One region of the Amycolatopsis sp. NPDC021455 genome, then DNA from elsewhere that is predicted to be linked to it. Evidence: riboswitches for the same ligand, from Rfam matches in the RefSeq annotation. Region 1 holds a riboswitch; the other holds the start of a gene.

The links. A riboswitch is a leader RNA that binds a small molecule or an ion and turns the genes downstream of it on or off. The one in region 1 is predicted to bind thiamine pyrophosphate.
Region 2: linked by a shared signal. The riboswitch ahead of thiO (glycine oxidase ThiO) and the one ahead of AB0G28_RS29555 (thiamine ABC transporter substrate-binding protein) in region 1 are both predicted to bind thiamine pyrophosphate.

What each region holds. Positions count from the first base shown of each region.
Region 1 covers NZ_JBFACT010000032.1:78,189-85,571, reverse strand. Annotated here, with positions in the region: gene AB0G28_RS29575 (ArsR family transcriptional regulator) at 1-82, shown strand, start outside; gene AB0G28_RS29570 (hypothetical protein) at 79-546, shown strand; gene AB0G28_RS29565 (hypothetical protein) at 652-912, shown strand; gene AB0G28_RS29560 (4a-hydroxytetrahydrobiopterin dehydratase) at 1,325-1,609, opposite strand; TPP riboswitch at 1,642-1,747, shown strand; gene AB0G28_RS29555 (thiamine ABC transporter substrate-binding protein) at 1,770-2,810, shown strand; gene AB0G28_RS29550 (iron ABC transporter permease) at 2,912-4,477, shown strand; gene AB0G28_RS29545 (ABC transporter ATP-binding protein) at 4,477-5,496, shown strand; gene AB0G28_RS29540 (ABC transporter permease subunit) at 5,551-6,423, opposite strand; gene AB0G28_RS29535 (ABC transporter ATP-binding protein) at 6,420-7,383, opposite strand, start outside.
Region 2 covers NZ_JBFACT010000075.1:27,482-34,864, reverse strand. Annotated here, with positions in the region: gene AB0G28_RS42470 (GntR family transcriptional regulator) at 1-218, shown strand, start outside; gene AB0G28_RS42465 (MFS transporter) at 262-1,785, shown strand; gene AB0G28_RS42460 (threonine/serine dehydratase) at 1,901-2,851, opposite strand; gene AB0G28_RS42455 (hypothetical protein) at 2,998-3,729, shown strand; gene thiE (thiamine phosphate synthase) at 3,787-4,446, opposite strand; TPP riboswitch at 4,478-4,583, shown strand; gene thiO (glycine oxidase ThiO) at 4,577-5,650, shown strand; gene thiS (sulfur carrier protein ThiS) at 5,650-5,850, shown strand; gene AB0G28_RS42435 (thiazole synthase) at 5,852-6,610, shown strand; gene AB0G28_RS42430 (MarR family transcriptional regulator) at 6,692-7,120, shown strand; gene AB0G28_RS42425 (ion transporter) at 7,117-7,383, opposite strand, start outside.

The DNA.
Region 1 (7,383 bases):
GAGCAGCAGCACCGATCCGTTTCTCACCAGCGTGCGTGAGCGTCCGCTGATCCCGCTGCCTCTCGAGCAGGAGACCCGATGACCCGGTGGAACCAGGGCCGCGCGACGATCGACGCGCTCATCGCGCGCGGCGCCCTCGAACACGTCCCGGCTTCGCGCGAGGCCGCGGAGGCGGAGCTGGCCAGGGCCCGCACGCACGTCGCTTCGGCGCGGCAGCTGCTGGATTCGGATCCGGAAGGCGCCTACACGCTGGCGTACGACGGAGCACGCCGTGCGCTGGCGGCCGTGCTGCAGAACCAAGGCCTGCGTGCGACGAGCCGTGGTGGCCACGTAACCGTCTACGAAGCGGTCCTCGCGCAGCTCGATCCGCCGCTCGGGTCGCTTCTGCGTCCCTTCAACCGGATGCGGGCCCGGCGCAACGAAGTCGCCTACCGTTCTTCCGAGGCGCCCGCGGTGACCGCCGAGGACGTGACGGCCGACGTGGCGAAGGTCGAGGATCTCATCGGGCTCGCCGAGAAGACGATCCCGAACATGTCCCGCTACTGATCGTGGGCGACGCTTCGACCCGTCCGCTCACGCCGAACGAACGGACGACACTGGACACAACGGACGACACTGGACACGCTGCTCGCGGCGGACTTCCCCGGTGCGGTGGAGCTGCGGGCGCAGGCCGCCACGGCCCGGGTGACCGGTCGCTGCGGCTGCGGTTGCCCGAGCATCAATCTGGAAGTCGACCGGACCCTGCCGGTCGCGGTGGTCGCCGACGCCCCGGTCGCGGTCGAAGCCGACGTGCCCGGTGGCGGGCTCATCGTTTTCGCCGAGGAGGGGCACCTGTCCTGCCTGGAGTACTGGTCTACCGGTGACGAGCCACCGGCGGCCTTTCCGCCGCCCGACCGGATCCGGGTCGGGTGATGACGAAAACGCCGCTGCCCTGAAGCGGGGCGGCGGCGTCGCTGTCAGCCGAGCAGGCCCGGCAGGGCGATGGCGATCAACACCACCGCGGGGGCAAGAGCGTTGATCCAGGCGCGCTGGGCGGCGGTGAGAGTGCTGTTCACGGGTGTTCCTCACAGGGTGAAACCGATGCTTCCGCAGGAACAGCGCGCCGATCATGCCCGGCGTTAGCCTCTGTGATCGAACTCTCAACCGTCCAGGTGACGGCGGTTGCGGGCGGTGAACCAGAGCACACCGCCGGCCGCCGCCACCATCGATGCGAACGCCGCCGTTCCGACCACGATTGCCTGGGTCATGTCTTGTCTCCCTCCCGAAGATTCCGGTAACCGAGAGACGTCAAACCCCCGGAAAAGTGCACTCAGCGTTACCGAGATCACAGTCCCGAGATGACCGAGTCGATCTGGGCCGCCAAAGAAAAGTCCTTCTCCGTCAGGCCGCCCGCCGAGTGGGTGCTGAGCCGGAAGGTCAGCGTGCGCCAGCGGATGTCGATGTCCGGGTGGTGGTCGGCGGCCTCGGCGAGTTCCGCCACCCGGTTCACCACTTCGATCGCCTGCGGGAAGCTCGCCAGCTCCACCTCCCGGGAGATCACCGATCCGGAACGCGTCCAACCGGCACCCAACCGTCCGTCGGCCTCGGAGTCGCTCAAGATTTCCGTCATGTCTCCATGGTCGTCCGTCCTCGACTACGCTGCACCTTTGCCACGGGAGTCCGGTGAGCCGGGCTGAGAGGCGGGTCACCCGCGACCGTTCGCACCTGACCGGATCATGCCGGCGATGGGAGGGCTCGACCTCCTCGTCCGGCGAAGTGCAGGAGGGTAGATGAAACGCAGGGCTGCGACGGCCATCGCCGTCGTCGGCGCCGTCGCCGCGGGATGCTCGCTGTCGAGCGGTGACGGTGGCTCGCAGCAGACGCCCACCGTCACCCTCGTCACGCACGATTCCTTCCTGGCGCCGCAGGACGTGCTCGACGCGTTCCAGCGGCAGTCCGGCATCAAGATCTCCGTGCTCAAGCAGGGCGACGCCGGATCGCTGACCAACAAGCTCGTGCTGACGAAGGCCAACCCGATCGGCGACGTCGCCTACGGTGTCGACTCCACCTTCGCTTCCCGCGCGCTCACCGAGGGCGTCTTCGAGCCCTACACCAGCCCGGAGGCCGACCGCGGGCCGCAGCGCTACGCCGTCGACCCCGAGCACCGGCTCTCCGCGGTCGACGTCGGCGACGTCTGCGTCAACGTCGACACGAACTACTTCACCGCCAAGGGGATCCCGGCGCCGTCGACCTACGACGACCTGGCCGACCCGAAGTACAAGGACCTGCTGGTCGCCGAGGACCCGGCGACGGCGTCGCCCGGGCTCGCCTTCCTGCTCGGCACCATCGCGAAGTTCGGCGACAGCGGCTGGAAGGACTACTGGGCCAAGCTCAAGGCCAACGGCGTCAAGGTGGTCAGCGGCTGGGAAGAGGCCTACACCAAGCAGTTCTCCGGCTCGTCCGGCAAGGGGCCGCGCCCGATCGTCGTCTCGTACGCGTCCTCACCGGCCGCCGAGGTCGGCGACGACGGCAAGCCGCGCACGAAGGCGCTGCTCGACACCTGCTACCGGCAGGTCGAGTACGCCGGCGTGCTGGCGAACGGCAAGCAGGCCGAGAACGCGCGCAAGGTCGTCGACTTCCTGCTCTCGCAGCAGTTCCAGGCGACCGTCGCGGCCAACATGTACGTCTACCCGGCGCGCCAGGGCGTCGACCTGCCCGCGGGCTGGGCGCAGGTGGCGCCGCTGCCGCAGAAGCCGCAGACGCTGCCGCCGGACCAGGTGCAGGCCGGACGCGAGAAGTGGATCGACGAATGGCGCACGCTCCTGCAGTGACATCCGGGCCTCCGCCCCGGGCCGGGGGCTCCGCCACCCGGAACCCCCGAAAAGCAGCAGTCCTGGCCCCGCCGCGGACTGCCCGCGGGCTCGGCCTGGCGCTGCTCGGCCTCGCACCGATCGGCTTCCTGGTCGTCTTCTTCGCCTGGCCGGTGGTGGCGATCGTCGGCCGCGGGTTCGCCGCCGGCGGACTCGACGTCGTGCTCGGCGACCCGCGGACCTGGCAGCTGGCCTGGTTCACCGTCGCGACGGCGGCCGCGTCGACGGCCGTGGCGGTGCTGGCCGGGCTGCCGGTCGCGTTCCTGCTCGCGCGGGTGCGGCTGCCCGGCGTCGGCTTGGCGCGGACGCTGGTGCTGGTGCCGTTCGTGCTGCCGACGGTCGTCGTCGGGCTCGCGTTCCGCGCGCTGTGGCCGGACGGCGGCGTGCTGCCGATCGTGCTGGCCAACGCCTTCTTCAACGTCGCCGTCGTCGCGCGGACCGTCGCCGGGCTGTGGGCGCGGCTGGATCCGCGGACGGCCGACGCCGCCCGCGCGCTGGGCGCCTCGCCGTGGCGGGCCTTCCGGTCGGTGACGCTGCCCGCGCTGGCGCCCGCCATCGCGTCGGCCGCGGCCGTGGTGTTCCTGTTCTGCGCCACCAGTTTCGGTGTCGTCCTGATCCTCGGCGGCGCCCGGTACCGGACCCTGGAAACCGAGATCTACCTGCGGACGGTCGACCTCCTGGACCTCTCGGGCGCGGCGGCGCTGTCGCTGATCCAGTTCGCGGCCGTGGTCGCCGCGCTGGTGCTCGGCGGGCTGGCACGGCGGCGCAAAGAGGGCGCCAGGATCGGCTCCGGCGGTGTGCGGCGGCCGAGAGGTGGCGAGTGGTGGGTCGTCGGGGCCGCCGGCGTCGTGCTGGGACTGCTGCTGACGCCGATCGTCGCGCTGCTCGCCGAGTCCGTGTCCACTGAGGACGGCTGGAGTCTCGCCGGTTACCGGGCGCTCACGAGCACCGGGGAGAAGGGCGCGTTGCAAGTGTCCGGCTGGGACGCCGCGCTGAACTCGCTGAAGGTGGCCGTGGACGCGACGCTGCTGGCGATGGTGGTCGGCGTGCTCGCGTCCGTGGTGCTGGTGGCGCTGCGCCGGTCCGCCACGAAGGCCGCGCGTGGGCTCGGCGAGACGATGGACGCCGTGCTGATGCTGCCGCTCGGGGTGTCGGCGGTGACCGTCGGGTTCGGCTACCTGGTGACGCTCGACGCGCTGCCCGGCGACCTCCGGACGTCGCCCTACCTGGTGCCGCTGGCTCAGGCGCTGGTGATCATCCCGCTGGTCGTGCGGATGGTGCTGCCGGTGCTGCGCGCGGTCGACGTCCGGCTGCGGCAGGCCGCGTCGACGCTCGGGGCGAGCCCGCTGCGGGTGTGGCGGGAGATCGACCTGCCGCTGACGCTGCGTCCGCTGGTCGCGGCCGCGGGGTTCGGGTTCGTGGTGGCTCTCGGCGAGTTCGGCGCGACGAGCTTCCTCGCCCGGCCGACGGCGCCGACGCTGCCGGTCGCGGTCGCGACGCTGATGGCGCGCCCGGGAGAGCTGAACAACCAGATGGCGTACGCGGCCTGCGCGCTGCTGATGCTCGTGACGGTGCTGGCGGTCGCGCTGATCGACCGGCTCGGGCGCGGCGGGGTGGGAGAGTTCTGATGGCGCTGTCGGTGCGGGACCTGACTGTCCACTATGGATCATTCGCGGCCGTGCGCGATGCCCGGCTGGACATCGCCGACGGCGAGGTCCTGGCGCTGCTCGGCCCGTCGGGCTCGGGGAAGTCGACGCTGCTGCGCGCGATCACGGGACTGGAACCGTCGGCGCGCGGCTCGGTGAGCTGGGACGGCGAGGACCTCGGCGCGGTGCCGGTGCACCGGCGCGGGTTCGGCCTGGTGTTCCAGGACGGCCAGCTGTTCGCCCACCGCGACGTCGCCGCGAACATCGCGTTCGGCCTGCGGATGCACGGTGTGCCCCGGGCGCGGTGGGCGCCGCGCGTGGCCGAGCTGCTGGAGCTGGTCGGCCTTTCCGGTTTCGAGAAGCGCCGGGTGACCGAGCTGTCCGGCGGCCAGGCCCAGCGGGTGGCGCTGGCGCGGGCACTGGCACCGAAGCCGCGGCTGCTGTTGCTGGACGAGCCACTGTCCGGTTTGGACGCCGGGTTGCGCGAGCAGCTGGCCATCGATCTGGCGGACCTGTTGCGGCGCAGCAAGATCACGGCGCTGCTGGTGACGCACGACCAGGAGGAGGCGTTCACGCTGGCCGACCGGGTCGCGGTCCTGGACGCGGGCGAGGTCCGCCAGGAGGGCGCGGTCCGCCGCGTCTGGCGCAACCCGGCGGACGACGGCGTGGCCCGGTTCCTGGGTGTCACGACGTTCACCGACGGCGTCGCGGCGGGCGGAGTGGTCCGGACGGCGCTGGGTGAGGTGGCGCTGCCGGACGTCGACGACGGCCCGGTGCGGCTGGGGTTGCGGCCGCACGCGCTACGGGTCGCGGTTTCCGGGGTGAGCGGTGAGGTGGTGGCCGCGGTCCACCGCCGGGAACACGTACGGCTGGTGGTACGCCTGACTGAGTCCACTGTGGACGCAGTGGCCCCGGCGGCCTCGGACCTGCGCACCGGGGACACAGTGCGGCTCACGCTCGACCCCGACGGCCTCGCGGTGGTGGGGCGCCCAAAGCCGTGAAGGCCTCCTTACCGGCTCTTATGGCCGGTAAGGAGGCCTTCACGGACCTTGGCCTCAACCATCGCGGGTGGAGAGGCGTGCGTAGGCCAGTGAGAGGCCGATCACGATGTAGCACGCCGCGCGCAGGGCGCCCTCGCCCAGCATCTGCGTGCCCATCGGGTCCTGCAGGACCTCCGCCGGTGCCAGCGACCAGTTCTGCGTCAGCAGGAACGGGTGCAGCCAGTCCAGCGACGTCAGGAACCCCAGGATGGTGAACACGATGTCGCCGGCCAGGACCGAGGCCACCACCAGCATCGGGTGTTCCGTCCAGCTCGAGATCGCCAGCGCCACCGCGCCGACCGCCCACAGCTGGAGCACCACCCAGCCCGCCATCAGCAGGATCCGGGCCAGCGCGCCACCCAGCGACAGCGTGGTGCCCGACAGCGTGAACAGCGAGTCCGTGCCGTTGATGATCAGGCCCGTCACCACGCCGGTGACGCACATCGCCAGCACCGAGACCACCGACACCGTCGCGACGCCGAACGCCTTCACCGCCAGCAGGCGGCCCCGGCCCACCGGGGCGATCAGCCAGCCGCGCAGCGTGCCGTGCGAAGTCTCGCCCGCGATCGCGTCCGCGCCCGCCATGGCCGACGCCAGCGGCAGCAGCAGCGCCAGTGACATCACGATCGCCGCGATCGGCAGCACGAACGCGTTGTTCACCGCGGACGCCAGCAGCGCGCCGTCGGGATTCGGTCCGCCGGCGTCGGGTGTTCCGCTCACCAGCGTCAAGCCGATGCCGATGACCACCGGGATCAGCGCCAAGAGCCCGAGCACGGCCAAAGTACGCGGCCGCCGGAAGATCCAGCGCAGCTCCGCGGCCAGCAGCCGGGTCAGCGGCACCGTGTCGTGGCCCGTGCGGGCCGCCGGTGCTTCGAGAACCGCCGTCATTCCGACCCCTCCGTCAGCCGCGCGAACAGGTCTTCCAGCCCGGTGCGGGCCCGCGTCGCCTCGTGGACCGCGACCCCCGCGCCCACCAGGACCTGCAGCACCCGCGGCGCCTCGGTCGCCGTCAGGTCCGCGCGGACGCCGTCCGGCGTGAGCCGCGCGCCGATCCGGTTCTCCCGCAGCACTTCCACCGCCTGCTCGGCGTCCGGCGTGCGGACCAGCAAGGCCGCGTTCCCGGACTCCAGCAGCTCCGCCAGCTCGCCTTGCGCGACGACGTTGCCGGCCTGCAGCACGGCCACGTGCGTGCACGTCGCCTCCACCTCGGCCAGCAGGTGCGACGACACCAGCACGGTGACGCCCTCGGCGTGCAGCTCGGCCATGATCCTGCGGATCTCCCTGGTACCCGCGGGATCGAGACCGTTGGTCGGCTCGTCGAGCACGACCATCTTCCGCGGCACCAGCAACGCCGAAGCGAGCCCCAGCCGCTGCTTCATGCCGAGCGAATACCCCTTGTACCGCCGCCGCGCCGCGCCGGTCAGCCCGACGCGTTCCAAAGCGGCGTCGACGGCGCGGGGGATCCCGGCCGACGTCAGGCGCGGTTCCGCCGCGGCGAAGCGCAGCAGGTTGTCACGCCCGGACAGGAACGGGTGGAAGCCCGGCCCTTCGACCAGCGCGCCGACGTCCGGCAGCGCGTGCGCGGCGGCGTCCGGCATCGGACGCCCGAGCAGCTCGACCTCGCCCTCGGTCGGCCGGACCAGGCCGAGCAGCATCCGGATCGTCGTCGTCTTGCCCGAGCCGTTCGGCCCGAGCATGCCCACGACCGCGCCCGCCGGGATGTCGAGGTCGACGTGGTCCACCGCGACGGTGCCGCCGTAGACCTTGCGCAGCCCCCGCGTGCGCGCTGCCAGCGGGACCGCCGGGGCGGACGCCTCCGAAGAGACCTCCGCCCCGGACTCGACAGCC
Region 2 (7,383 bases), on a different contig from region 1:
TACGCGAGCACTACGGCGTCGAACTCGAGCGCGCGGAAGAGACGATCGAGACGTCGCTGGCGGGGCCGCAGGAAGCGGAGATGCTCGGCGCGGACGTCGGCATGCCGGTGCTGATGCTGACCCGCCACTCGTTCGCCACGGACGGGAAGCCGGTCGAGTTCGCCCGCTCGGTCTACCGCGGCGACCGCTACAAGTTCGTGACGACGCTGCTGCCGTGATCCGCGGTTGACGGGGGTGCCCGGTCAAGGTGAAGTTGACCGGGTGACTGCCACCGAAGACACCGGGATCCGGTGGGGAACCCACGCCGCGCGGGGCGTGCTGGCGACCACGATCCTCGGGTCGGGCATGGCGATGCTCGACGGCACCATCGTCAACGTCGCCCTGCCCCGCATCGGCGCCGAGCTGAACGCCTCCGTCGCCGGGCTCCAGTGGATCCTCGACGGCTACATGCTGGCGCTCGCCGCGCTGATCCTGGTCGCCGGTTCGCTCGGCGACCGGTACGGCAGGCGCCGCATGTACCTCGTCGGCGTCGTCTGGTTCGGCGTCGCCTCCGGGCTGTGCGCCGCCGCGACGTCCACCGAGATGCTCGTCGCGACGCGCGTCCTGCAGGGCGTCGGCGGTGCCCTCCTGACGCCGGGATCGCTCGCGATCCTCCAGGCGTCCTTCGCGCACGACGCCCGCGCCCGCGCCATCGGCGCGTGGTCCGGGCTCGGCGGCATCGCGGCCGCCGCCGGGCCGCTGCTCGGCGGCTTCCTCGTGCAGGTCTGGTCGTGGCGGCTGGCGTTCCTCATCAACGTGCCCATCGCCGTGGCCGTGGTCCTCATGGCGCGCAAGTTCGTCCCCGAATCGCGGGACCCGGACGCCACCGGCCACCCGGACTTCGGCGCCGCCGCGCTCGGCGCCGTCGGCCTCGCGGGGATCACCGGCGCGCTCGTCGAGGCGCCGGGACGCGGCATCGGCGACCCGATCGTGCTGGTCGCCGGGCTGGTGGGGATCGCCGGGCTGGCCGCGTTCGTCGTCGTCCAGCACCGGTCGGCGGAACCACTCGTGCCGCCGTCGCTGTTCCGCGACCGCACGTTCACGCTCTCCAACGCGCTGACGTTCGTCGTCTACGCGGCCCTCGGCGGCGTCATGATGCTGCTGGTCATGCAGCTGCAGGTGTCCCTGCACTACTCGCCGACGGCGTCCGGCCTGGCCGGGCTGCCGCTGACGGTGATCATGCTGCTGCTTTCCGGCCGCTCCGGCGCGCTCGCGCAGCGCATCGGCCCGCGGACGCAGCTGGTGGCCGGCCCGATCATCGTCGGCATCGGGATGCTGCTCATGCTGCGCATCGCGCCCGGCGCGTCCTACCTCGGGACGGTGCTGCCGGCGGTGGCGGTGTTCGGGCTCGGCCTGGCGACGGTCGTGGCCCCGGTGACCGCGACGGTGCTCGCCGCGGCCCCGGACCGCTACGCCGGCGTCGCCTCGGGCGTCAACAACGCCATCGCGCGCTCGGGCGGCCTGCTCGCGGTGGCGGTGCTGCCCGCCGCGGCCGGGCTGACCGGCGAGGCGTACGCCGACCCGGTGGCGTTGACGGCGGGCTGGCGGACGGCGCTGGTCATCTGCGCGGCACTGGCGATCGCCGGCGGCCTGATCGCGCTGGGCATCCACAACGGCGTCCTCGAACCGCCGTCACCCGCGAAGCCCGACGACGAGTGCCCCCACCTGGGCGAGTGCTACCACTGCGGCGTCGAGGGCCCGCCGACGCACGTCCGCGGCGGCGGGACCCCGGTCGCCGGCTCCTAGCCCAAAGCGCCCCAATGTGGCGTTGGTTGCGTCCAACGCACCGAACGCCACATTGGGTGCGTCAGACGCACCGAACGCCACATTGGGGCGCTTGAGGCGACCACTGGTCAGGCGACTAGCCCGCGAGGATCTCGGCGAACATCGCCGGATCCGCGTTGCCCCCGGAGACGACGGCCACGGTGCGGCCCGCGGGCAGCTCGGCGGCGTGGGACAGGTACGCCGCCGTCGTCACCGCGCCGCTGGGCTCGGCCACCAGCCGGGCCTGCCGGGCCAGCGTGCGGACGGCGTCGCGGATCTCGTCCTCGGTGACCGTCACCATGTCGTCGACGACCTTCCGCAGGTGCGCGAAGGTCAGGTCCGACGGCTGCGCGCGCAGGCCGTCGGCGATCGTGCGGGCCCGGTCCGCCACCGGCCAGTCGGCGCGGTGGCCGAGCCGCAGCCCCTCGGTCGTGTCGGCGGCCAGCGCGGGCTCGACGCCGATCACGCGGGCGTCGGGGCAGCGGGCCTTGATCGCGGTGCCGACGCCGGAGGCCAGCCCGCCGCCGCTCACCGGCACGAGCACGACCTCGACGTCCGGCAGGTCTTCGGCGATCTCGAGGCCCACCGTGCCCTGCCCGGCGATAATGGCCGCGTCGTCGAAGGGCGGCACGAGGGTCAGCCCGCGTTCGGCGGCCAGTTCGTGCGTTTTTTCCTCGAGTTCGCTGATCGGCACCTCGATGACTTCGGCGCCGTAGGAGCGGGTGGCGGCGACCTTGATCCGCGGCGCGACGTCCGGCACGACGATAACCGCGGGCACGCCGTACCGCTGCGCGGCGTACGCGACCGCCTGCGCGTGGTTGCCGCTCGAGAAGGCGATGACGCCGCGGGCGCGGACGGCGTCGTCGAGAGCGCTGATCGCGGTGAACGCGCCGCGCACCTTGAACGCGCCGACCGGTTGCAGATTCTCGGGTTTGAGCCACAGGGTCTTGCGGGGATCCCATGTCTGGAGCAGCAGGGGCGTGCGCACGGCGACACCTTCGACGCGCTTCGCGGCGGCCTCGATGTCTGAGATCGTCACCAGTTCCATCTGCCGAGTATGTCAAGAAACCGTTCGGTCTGGAGTGTCTAATTTGGACAGACGGAGTGGTGCTCCTCACGCACCGGCAACGTGGGGAGTTCCTCACGCGCCTTAGACGTTGGACAAGGGAGAAGACGACTACCTAGATCGGGATCATGAGCAAGGAGAACGCAGCGGCTTCGGAGGAGAAGGAAGAGAAGTCGGGCCTGCGGATCGCGCAGGTCCTGGCGGCGGCGCTGGCGGCGGTGACCGCGGCGCTGCTCGGATCGACGTTGGGCGTGGCGGGCACGGTGGTCGGCGCCGGCGTGGCGAGCGTGGTGTCGACGGTCGGCAGCGAGCTGTACCTGCGCTCGCTGCAGCGAACCCGCGAAGCGGCGCTCAAGGCGCGCCAGCTGGCCACGTCGGGAATCCGCCGGCGCGGACACGCCGTGGACATCACCGACCAGCCGACGGTCCAGCTCAAGCCGCCTCCGGACGAACCGCGGCTGTCGTCCCGGCTCCGGAAGCTGCGCTGGCCGCTGATCATCGGCACGAGCGCCGTGGCGTTCGTGGTGGCGATCCTCTCGATGGTCGGCGTCGACGCGGCGACGGACGGCAAGGTCGCGGGCGGAACGGGCGCGAGCGTGGGCAAGATCTTCGGCGGCGGATCAGGCACGACGGACAAGACCCCGTCGACGACCCCGACGGCCCCGACGGACGACACGCAGGTTTCCCCGACGGAGACGACCACGACGCCCTCGGCCACGTCGACGACTCCGACGACCTCGTCGGAGTCCCCGACACCGACCCCGAGCACGACGACGCAGCAGCCGTCGACCTCGGCCCCGGCCACGACGGCGACGCCGCCGACCAGCAAGGGCGCGGCCGCGACCACTCCGGCCCCGTGAAGGCCATGAGGGGCACCTTCATGGACACAAGAGCCATGAGGGTGCCCCTCATGAACGTCAGACCAGGCGGGCGCGCAGCTCCCGCGCCGCTGCCTCGGGGTCCTCGGCGTCGGTGATCGCCCGGACCACCACGATCCGGGACGCCCCGGCCTCCAGCACCGAAGGCAGCCGGTCCGAGCCGATGCCGCCGATCGCGAACCACGGCCGGTCCGGGGCCCAGGCCGCCGTCGCGCGGACCAGGTCCAGGCCCGGTGCCGGGCGGCCCGGCTTGGTCGGTGTCGGCCAGCACGGGCCCGTGCAGAAGTAGTCGACCCCGGGCTCCGCGGCCGCGGCCAGGGCCTGGTCGAGGGAGTGCGTCGACCGGCCGATCACCACCTCGTCGCCCAGGATGCGGCGGGCCAGCGGGACCGGGATGTCGTCCTGGCCCAGGTGGAGCACGTCGGCACCGACCGCCAGCGCCACGTCGGCCCGGTCGTTCACCGACAGCAACGCTCCGTGGCGGGCGCACGCCTCCGCCAGCACCTCCAGCGCCGCGATCTCGCCGGCCGCCTCCAGGGCGCCGGTCTTGTCGCGCAGCTGGATGACGTCGACGCCGCCCGCGAGGGCCGCGTCGGCGAAGGCAGCCAGGTCCCCACGCGAAGTGCGGGCGTCCGTGCAGAGGTACAGGCGTGCCGCGTCGAGGCGGGCTCGGATCTTGTCACCGGAGAGGGCAGGCATAGCGGCGACCGTACCCCGCGCGTTAGGGTGGACGTGTCCGCACGGGAGCCCGAGGCACGGGCTGAGAGGGAGCTGCCGCTCCGACCGTGGAACCTGATCCGGGTCATGCCGGCGCAGGGAGCGTGATTCCATGACGAACCTGGCAGTGGTGGGCGGCGGCGTGATCGGCCTGTCCACGGCGTGGCGAGCCGCCGCGAACAACCACCGGGTCACCCTCTACGACCCCGAACCCGTCCGCGGCGGCGCGTCCTGGCTGGCCGGGGGCATGCTCGCCCCCGTCACCGAGGCCTGGCCGGGCGAGGAGGACGTCCTCCGCCTCGGCGAAGAGTCACTGAAACGCTGGCCGGACTTCGCCCGCGACCTCGAGGAAGAGGGCGTCGACCCCGGGCTGGCCGGGCACGGGACGCTCGTCGTCGCCTTCGACAGCGCCGACGCCGGCTACCTGGACATCCTGGCCGGCCACCTCCACGAGCTCGGCCGCGCGGCCGAGCGGCTCACCGGCCGGGAGGTCAAGCGGCTCGAACCCGGCGCCGGATCCGTCCGAAGTGGACTTCACGTGCCCGGCGACCTGGCCGTGGACAACCGGAAACTCCTCAACGCGCTGTACGCGGCCTGCGAAAAGCGAAACGTCCGGTTCCGGCGTGAGCGCGTCGAAGAGCTCCCGGACGCCGAGGCCGTCGTGCTCGCCGCGGGCGCCTGGACCGGGCGGCTGCACCCGCTGCTCGCCGACGCCGTCCGCCCGCTCAAGGGTGAGATCCTCCGGCTCAGGCCCCGCCGCGGGTGCCTGCCGCCGCCCACGCACACCGTCCGGGCCGTCGTCGAGGGCCGCCCGATCTACCTCGTCCCGCGCGGTGACTCCGAGCTCGTCCTCGGCGCCACCCAGTACGAGGCCGGGTTCGACCAGGCCGTCACCGCACGCGGCGTGCGTGAGCTGATCGAGGGCGCCGAACGCGTCTTCCCCGCGATCACCGAGTACGAGCTGGTCGAGACCGCCGCCGGCCTGCGCGCCGGCAGCCGGGACGCGCTGCCGTACCTCGGCGCCTTGGACGGCAGTGTTTTCGCCGCCACCGGCCACCACCGCAACGGCCTGCTGATGGCCCCGGTGACCGCGGACGCCGTGGTCGCCTGGCTCGAGGGGGAGAAGCCGCCCGAGGGGACCGAAGCCGCTTCGCCCGCCCGCCTGCACCAGAAGGAGCACGTCTGATGGAGATCAAGGTCAACGGCGAATGGACGGAGTTCCCCGACGGCGCGACCGTCGCCGACGTCCTCGACGCCACCGGCGGGCAGCGGCCGGGCATCGCCGTCGCGGTCGACGGCGTCGTCGTCCGCCGTGCCGACTGGTCGGCCACCGCCGTGCCCAAGGGGGCGGGCGTCGACGTGCTCACCGCGGTCCAGGGAGGCTGAAATGGACGAAGAACCGCTGGTCATCGGCACCTGCAAGCTGACGTCCCGGCTGATCATCGGCACCGGCGGCGCCGCCAACCTCGCCGTCCTCGAACGCGCGCTGGTCGCGTCCGGGACCGAGCTGACCACCGTCGCCATGCGCCGCGCCGACGCCGAAGGCGGCTCCGGCGTCCTCGAGCTCCTCCGGAGGCTCGGCATCGAGCTGCTGCCGAACACGGCGGGCTGCCGGACGGCCGCGGAAGCCGTCCTCACCGCGCAACTCGCGCGGGAGGCCCTCGAGACCGACCTGATCAAGCTCGAGGTGCACGCCGACGACCGGACGCTGCTGCCGGACCCGATCGAGACCCTCGACGCCGCCGAACGGCTGACCGCCGACGGGTTCACCGTGTTCGCCTACACGAACGACGACCCGGTGCTCGCGCTGCGGCTGGAGGAGGCCGGCTGTGCCGCGGTGATGCCGCTGGGCGCGCCGATCGGCACCGGCCTCGGCATCCGGAATCCGCACAACATCGAGCTGATCGTGTCGCGGGCGAACGTGCCGGTGATCCTGGACGCCGGAATCGGCACGGCCTCGGACGCGACGCTGGCGATGGAGCTCGGCTGCGACGCCGTGCTGCTGTCCACGGCCGTCACCCGGGCGGCGGACCCCGAACGGATGGCGTCGGCGATGCGCGCGGCCGTCGTCGCCGGTCACCTGGCCCGCGGTGCGGGGCGCGTGCCGCAGCGCTTCTGGGCGCAGGCGTCGAGTCCACCCCGGTGAACCAGGGCGCCTTCACGCCGAGCGCGCACCGGGAGCCCGTAAGGTGGACGGCATTTCCGGTGAGGGCAGAAGGAGCCAGCCGTGACCAGCACATCGGTCCAGGACGTCTCGGGCAGGTTGTACCTCGCCGTCGGCAGGCTGTCCCGGTCACTGCGGCAGGCGGGCGTGCCCGGGCCGGGCCACGGCGCCATTTCGGCCCTGGCGACGCTGGTACACGCCGGCCAGCTCCGGCTCGGTGACCTCGCGGCGAAGGAGGGCGTCGCCGCGGCGACGATGTCGCGGATCATCGCGTCCCTGGTCGAGGCCGGGTACGTCAGCCGCGAGTCCGACCCGGTCGACCGGCGGGCGTGGCTGGCGAAGGCGACCGAAGAGGGCGAGCGGCTCGTCTCCGGCGTCCGCTCGACCCGGGTGCAGGAGCTGAACCGGCGTCTCGACCGGCTTTCGCCCGAGCACCGCGAAGCCCTGACGGCGGCGATCCCGGCTCTCGAGGCCCTGATCGCGGACGACTAAGCCGCCTGCTCGCGCCGCAGTTCGGCCAGCTCCGCGCGCAGGGAGCGGAGCTCTTGGAGGATTTCGCGGTTCGCGGCGGCCTGCGCTTCGGCCTGCTTCGCCTCTTCCTCGCGGATGTCCTGGCGCAGTTCGTCCTCCATGCCGCTGACGACGACGGCGATGAACAGGTTCAGCACCGCGAAGCTGGACACCAGGATGTAGACGACGAAGAAGATCCAGGCCATCGGGGCCTGTGCCATGATCGTCTTCGCGATGTCCGGCCA